Regions from separate parts of the Plantibacter sp. Leaf314 genome, predicted to be linked through region 2. Evidence: predicted binding sites of a transcription regulator. Region 2 holds the regulator's gene; the other holds the start of a gene.
The links. The regulator HrcA, encoded in region 2, represses chaperone genes, less so after heat shock. The targets are predictions, from matches to a motif close to TTNGCACTCGNNNNNNNCGAGTGCNAA.

Region 1 (3,405 bases), 650 kb from region 2:
CTGCGCCGGTGACTTCGTCGATGAAGAGCTTCGACACACCCGACGACGCTGCACCGATGATGGCGGTGACGCCCTCGGAGAGCAGACGGGGGACCTCGGTCGCGTACGCCTTGTTGTCGGAGTCACCCGAGTCGCCGAGCGTCAGGTCGATCTTGATGCCCAGGTTGGCGTCGTTGACCTCCTTGACCGCGAGACCGACACCGGCTTCCTCGGGCGGGCCGAGGAACGCCAGGTTGCCCGTCTGGGGCAACGCGGTGCCGAGCTTCAGGGTGAGGTCGCCAGCAGGCTTGCTGCTGCCGCTGCCACTGTCGTCACTGCCACCTGAGGCGCATCCGCTCAGGACCAGCGCGCTGGCTCCGATCAGTGCGATGCCACCGAGAACGATGGCACGAGGGCGGGAGCGAGCGGCCGTGGCCTTCGAAAAGACGCTCATGGTACTCCTTGCTTGTCAGAAGAGTGGCAGCTCCAGGGGCTGCCGTTGTGTCAAGTTATCCGCTGAGAGTGCGCTGGACAATGTCGTTGACGTTACAAGCGTGTAACACGACCAAATCGTTACCTCAGAGGTACCGGTTTCGCGTCTTTCCTGCAGTGGTCGCGCGATCAGCGCCGGAATCCGCTGTTCAGACCCTCGCGGCGCGGCGTCGATCGGCGGCCGCGGACCGTCGGCTGCGCGCGGACGCCACGAGCATGTCGACCGTGAGGATGGCGAGTGCCAACCAGACGAGTCCGAAGCCCAGCCACCGCTCCGGCGGCATCGCCTCGTGGAGGACCGCCACGCCGACGACGAACTGGATGATCGGCGCGAAGTACTGGATGAACCCCATCCAGGTGAGCGGCAACCGCCGAGCCGCCGCGGCGAACAGCAGGAGCGGGACGGCGGTGATGACACCGGCACCGACCAGCAGGAGCGTGTGCCCCACTCCGGCGGTGCCGATCGTGAGCCCGCCGGAGACACCGACGGCGATGAGCTGCGCGATCGCGACAGGCGTCAGCCAAGCCGTCTCGAGCGTCAGACCCGACACCGCGTCGACCACACCACCGACCTGCTTCTTGATGTAGCCGTACAGGCCGAAGGAGAAGGCGAGGATGAGGGCGATCCACGGGACGCTGCCGTGCCCGATCGCGAGGACGAGCACCGCGATCACGCTGACGACCACTGCGGCCCACTGCGCGGGACGAAGCCGCTCGCGGAGGAAGAAGACGCCGAGGAAGACGGTGACGATCGGGTTGATGAAGTACCCGAGCGAGGCCTCGACCACCTGCCCGTTGAGGGCTCCGTAGACGTAGGTCTGCCAGTTGACGTAGATGAGCGCGCCGGCCAACCCCATCGTGAGCACGATGCGCCGCTGCCGCAGGATCCCGAGCAGGCGACGCCAGGAGCGCGTCACGAGGATGAGCACGGCGCAGAACACGAGGGAGAACACGATCCGCCAGGCGACCACCTCGAAGGCTCCGGCCGGCGCGAGCGCGATGAAGTAGAGCGGCAGTGCTCCCCAGAGGCAGTACGCGGCGACGGCCGAGATCAGGCCCGACCGGCTCCCCTGCTGTGGGACCTCGACCCCTGAACGCCCGCGCGCCGCTCCGGCGGCGAGCTCGACATCGACTTCGACTTCCGCTGGATCGCTCGGGTTCTGCACTGGTCCAGGCTAGACCCGCGGCGGGCTGGCCGACCTCGTGAAACGGACACAGCCCGAACGGCTGATGCCATTCGGGCTGTGGAGCGGCCTGAGCCGCTCGGTTCGTTCGTCGGTGTCTAGCGGACGACGACGGCGAGGACGTCGCGCGCGGACAGGACCAGGTAGTCCTCACCGGCGTACTTGACCTCGGTGCCGCCGTACTTGGAGTAGATCACCTTGTCGCCGACGGCGACGTCGAGGGGGACGCGGTTGCCGTTGTCGTCGATGCGACCGGGTCCGACCGCCACGACCTCGCCCTCCTGGGGCTTCTCCTTGGCGGTGTCGGGGATGACCAGACCGGAAGCGGTGGTCTGCTCTGCCTCGACCTGCTTGATGACGATGCGATCCTCGAGCGGCTTGATGGAGACCGACACGGTTGACCTCTTTCTTGAAACGAAGACGTTGTTAGCACTCACACTGCGAGAGTGCTGATTCCAGTCTAGGCATCTTCTGGCACTCACGCAATGCGAGTGCCAATCACCGGCTGCTAGCGTTGCCGGATGCACCCAGCTCCGCGAGAAGTCCGCTGACCATGGAACGATCGGAACTCGTGGAGCTCCTGACGGCCGAGGGGCTCAGACTCCTCGACTCGCTCCCGCCCTACCCGTCCAAGGACGAGGCCGTCCGACTCGTCGGTCGGCTCCGGAACGAGGGGCACTCCCCCGCACTCGTCGCGGCCGTGCTCACGCAGTCGCGCCTCCGGCAGAAGGCGGTCGGCAAGTTCGGCCCCTTCGCCGACCGCATGCTGTTCACGGAGGCAGGCCTCGAACAGGCCACCCGCCTGCCCGTCGCCGCTCTGCACGCCGGGCGCTTCGCCCGGGCCGGCCTGACGCGCATCGCCGATCTCGGGAGCGGCATCGGCGCCGATTCGATGGCGATGGCCTCCCTCGACCTGGAGGTGACGGCGGTCGACATCGACGAGGTCACCGCCGCCATCGCGAGCTACAACCTGGCACCGTTCCCCTCGGCGACCGTCCGGAACGAAGCGGCCGAGGACGTCGCCCTCGAGGGGTTCGACGCCGTCTGGTTCGACCCGGCCCGACGGACGGCAGGACACGCCGACACGGCGCGGCTCGCCAGCGCCGCCGACTACACCCCCTCCCTCGACACCGTCTTCGCCACGGCGGGCAGCCTCCCGGTCGGCGTCAAACTCGGGCCCGGCTTCGACCGCTCCCTCATCCCGGACGAAGCCGAGGCGCAGTGGGTATCGGTCGACGGCCAACTCGTCGAGATGACCCTCTGGTTCGGCCCGCTCGCCCGACCGGGTGTCCGGCGTGCCGCGCTCCTGCTCGCTGACGGCGTCCACCACGAGCTCACGGCGGACGGCGACGCGGACGACGCCCCGGTCCGCGACCTCGGTGAGTACGTGCACGAACCCGACGGCTCCGTCATCCGCGCCCGTCTCATCGGCGACCTCGCCGTCCGCTTGGAGGCGGGCATGCTCGGTCAGGGCATCGCGTACCTCACCTCCGACAGCGCGACGACCTCGCCGTTCGCGTCGACGTTCCGTGTGCTCGAACGGCTCCCCATGGATGAGAAGACCCTCAAGCGGACGATGCGCGAGCGCGGGATCGGCGTCCTCGAGATCAAGAAGCGCGGCGTGGACATCGACCCGGCGACGTTCCGCAAACGGCTCGCGTTGCGCGGCGACCACTCGGCCACGATCATCCTCACGAGGATCGCGGGGAAGCACAGCGCCCTGCTGGTGGAGCGCGTCGCTCACTGACGT
Region 2 (3,405 bases):
CCCCAAGGGATGATCCGGTCGACCCCGAGCTCGGTCGCCGCCTGGATGGCGAGTTCGTCGCGATCGCCCTTGGCCAGCGCCTGCACGAGCACGAGTGCCGGACGGTTCTCCGGATGCACGACCACCGACTCGACGCGCATCTCGAGCTCGCCCGGTTCGCTCCGGACGACGGTTCCCGTGGCGATCAGTCCGCGACCGTTGCCGATCGACGTGGTCTCCCCCACCCGCAATCGGCTGACCGACACGGCGTGCTTCGCCTCCGGCCCCCGGAGGGTGACCGAGTCGCCGACGCCGGTCGATTCGAGGTCCTCGCGGACGTACAGCGAGCTCATCTCAACCGACGCCGTGGAAACGGTCGCGGATCTTCGCGAACAGGCCCTGCTGGAACTGCGCCAGCGCAGGAGGACCCTGACGCCTGCCCGAGGCGAAGCTCTTGATGAGTTCCCGCTCGCGGTGGTCGAGCTTGGTCGGGGTGACGACCTGGACGCCGATCTTGAGATCGCCGCGGCTGTTGCCGCGGAGCCGGGTCACGCCTCGGTCCTTGACCGTGATGACCTCGGAACTCTGGACGCCCGGACGCAGTTCCACCTCGACGTCTCCGTCGAGTGCGTGGACCGTGACGTGGCGCCCGAAGATGGCGTCCGTCATCGGGACCTCCAGCGTGCACAGCAGGTCGTCGCCGTCGCGGCTGAAGACGTCGTGGTGCTTGACCTTCATCTCGAGGTAGAGGTCGCCGTTGGGGCCTCCGGCCGGACCGACCTCGCCGCTCCCGGGCATCTGCAGCCGCAGACCGGTGTCGACACCGGCCGGGATGTCGACCGACACGGTGCGACGGGCGCGAAGGCGTCCCTGCCCCTGGCAGGTGACACACGGGGTCGCGATGATCGTCCCGTAGCCACGGCAGGTGCCGCAGGGTGCCGAGGTCATGACGTTCCCGAGCAGCGAGCGGACGGCGCGCTGGATGGAACCGGTACCGTGGCAGATGTCGCAGGTGACCGGCGAGGTGCCCGGCTGGCAGCACGAGCCGTTGCAGGTGCCGCAGAGCACCGCGGTGTCGACCTCGAGGTCGCGGTGGGTGCCGAAGATGACCTCGTCGAGGTCGAGCTCGACACGGAGGAGGGCGTCCTCGCCGCGCGAGCGACGCGACTTCGGTCCACGCTGCTGTCCGCCACCGCCGAAGAAGGTGTCGAAGATGTCACCGAACCCACTGAAGCCGGCGTCGCCTCCACCGAACCCACCCGCCTGCGGACCCAGGTCGTACTGCTGGCGCTGCTTGGGGTCACTGAGCACGTCGTAGGCGTGCGTGACCTCCTTGAACCGCTCCGAGGCGTCGGATCCCGGGTTGACGTCGGGGTGCAGCTCGCGCGCGAGGCGGCGGTAGGCCTTCTTGATCTCTTCGGGCGTCGCCTCCTTGGCGACGCCGAGGGCTGCGTAGTGGTCGGGGTAGTCAGCCACTGAGGGCCTTTCGTTCGAGGTGCGGAAGGTGTTGGTGGACGCGACGAGGAGGCGTCACTCGGCGTCGAGGATGCGCGAGAGGTATCTGGCGACGGCTCGGACCGCCGCCATGTTGCTCGCGTAGTCCATTCTCGTGGGGCCGAGCACGCCGAGGCGGGCGATTTCGCCACCAGAGGAACGGTAGTTCCCCGCGACGACACTCGTCGTCTCGAGGCCGAACGACGCGTTCTCCCGCCCGATGCTGGCGACGACCCCGTCCCGCTCCGACTCCATCTCGCCGAAGAGCCTGAGGAGGACCACCTGCTGCTCGATCGCGTCGAGCACCGGGTAGATGCTGCCCGGGAAGTCGTCCTCCGTGCGAGCGAGGTTCGCAGCGCCCGCCATCACGAGGCGGTCCTGGCGCTGGGCCGAGAGCTGCTCGCGCACCGCGTCGACGATGCGGACCGCCGAGGACCGGTCGAGTTCGGCGATCGTGTCGGGGACGTCGCCGAGGGCGTCGTGGGCGTCGAGGAGGGGGCGTCCGGCGACCGCCTCGTTGCACGCACCGCGGAGGCGCGCGATGAGGTCGTCGTCGACCGGCCGCTCCGTCTCGATGAGACGCTGCTCCACCCGGCCGTTGTCGAGGATGATGACGGCGAGCACCCGGTTCGGCGTGACGCTCACGAGCTCGAGGTGCCGGACGCGGGCACGGGAGAACATGGGGTACTGGACGAGCGCGACCTGGTTCGTGAGTTGCGACAGGAGCCTCACCGTGCGGTGGAGCACCTCGTCGAGGTCGCCGGATGCGCCGAGGAACGTCTCGATCGCCGTCCGTTGTGCGTTGTTCAGGGGACGCCGGTCGGCGAGGTGGTCGACGAACATGCGGTAGCCCTTGTCCGTCGGGACGCGCCCCGAGGAGGTGTGGGGCGCGGCGATGAGCTCCTCGTCCTCGAGCTGGGCCATGTCGTTGCGGATGGTGGCCGCCGAGACGCCGAAGGAGTGACGATCGACGATCGTCTTCGACCCGACCGGCTCACGCGACGCGACGTAGTCCTGGACGATGACCCGGAGGACCTCGAGACCGCGATCCGACACCATGGCGAACCCCTCTCCTCGTCTCCGCCGAACACCGACCGTCAGCACTCGAACACCCTGACTGCCAATCATATCGCGGCCCACCGGAAGGCATCCCTTGCGCGCCGTGGCGGCCCAGGAATACCGTTGGCGACAGGCGTGGGTCCCGTTTCCGCGACACCTGGTGCGATACGCTCTGCTGGACCAATTGAATATCACTCTCCGTGAAAGGTGCGAAGATGTCCGATCCGAACGCTCAACCGCCCGTCGACCCTGCCAAGGGCGGGTCGGTTCCGCCTGCAGGAGACGGCGCGACGCCCCCGCCCGCAGCTCCTCACCAGCCGCCGGCAGGCTCCTACCCGCCGCCGCCCGCCGGTGGCTACGCGCCGCCGCCGCCCGGTGCCGGTTCCTACCCGCCGCCGCCCGCCGGCGCTCCGCAGTACCAGCAGCCCTACCCCGTCGCGCAGCCCATGAGCCCGTCCGACGAGAAGCTCTGGTCGACCCTCATCCACATCGGTGGGATCTTCTTCGGGTTCATCCCGCCGCTGATCGGCTACCTGGCGCTCAAGGACCGCGGGCCGTTCATCAAGGCCCACACGCTCACCGCGCTCAACTTCCAGTTGACGATGCTGATCGCGCTCGTGGTCGGCTCGATCCTCACGATCGTCGTGGTCGGCATCCTCGTCATCATCGCCGTGTACATCGTCGTGATCGTCTTCAGCATCATCGCCGCGATCAAGGCGAACAAGGGCGAGCTGTACAGCTACCCGCTCACGATCCAGTTCATCAAGGCCTGATCCTCCGAGCCCCACTCGACAGCCCCGTCCGGTCCGCCGGTCGGGGCTGTCGGTCTTCCGGCGGTCTGACGCCGTCCGACGGTCTCCCGGCCGGGACGCG

Region 1: a site for HrcA is predicted at 2,127-2,153, ahead of groES (co-chaperone GroES). Genes of this name have one in related genera too.

The regions. Positions count from the first base shown of each region.
Region 1 is NZ_LMOB01000001.1:1,254,881-1,258,285, forward strand. Features, by position in the region: gene ASF68_RS05865 (ABC transporter substrate-binding protein) at 1-433, opposite strand, end outside; gene rarD (EamA family transporter RarD) at 621-1,526, opposite strand; gene groES (co-chaperone GroES) at 1,754-2,050, opposite strand; gene ASF68_RS05880 (class I SAM-dependent methyltransferase) at 2,209-3,402, shown strand.
Region 2 is NZ_LMOB01000001.1:605,359-608,763, forward strand. Features, by position in the region: gene ASF68_RS02825 (16S rRNA (uracil(1498)-N(3))-methyltransferase) at 1-332, opposite strand, end outside; gene dnaJ (molecular chaperone DnaJ) at 334-1,455, opposite strand; gene hrcA (heat-inducible transcriptional repressor HrcA) at 1,510-2,532, opposite strand; gene ASF68_RS19150 (DUF4870 domain-containing protein) at 2,748-3,305, shown strand.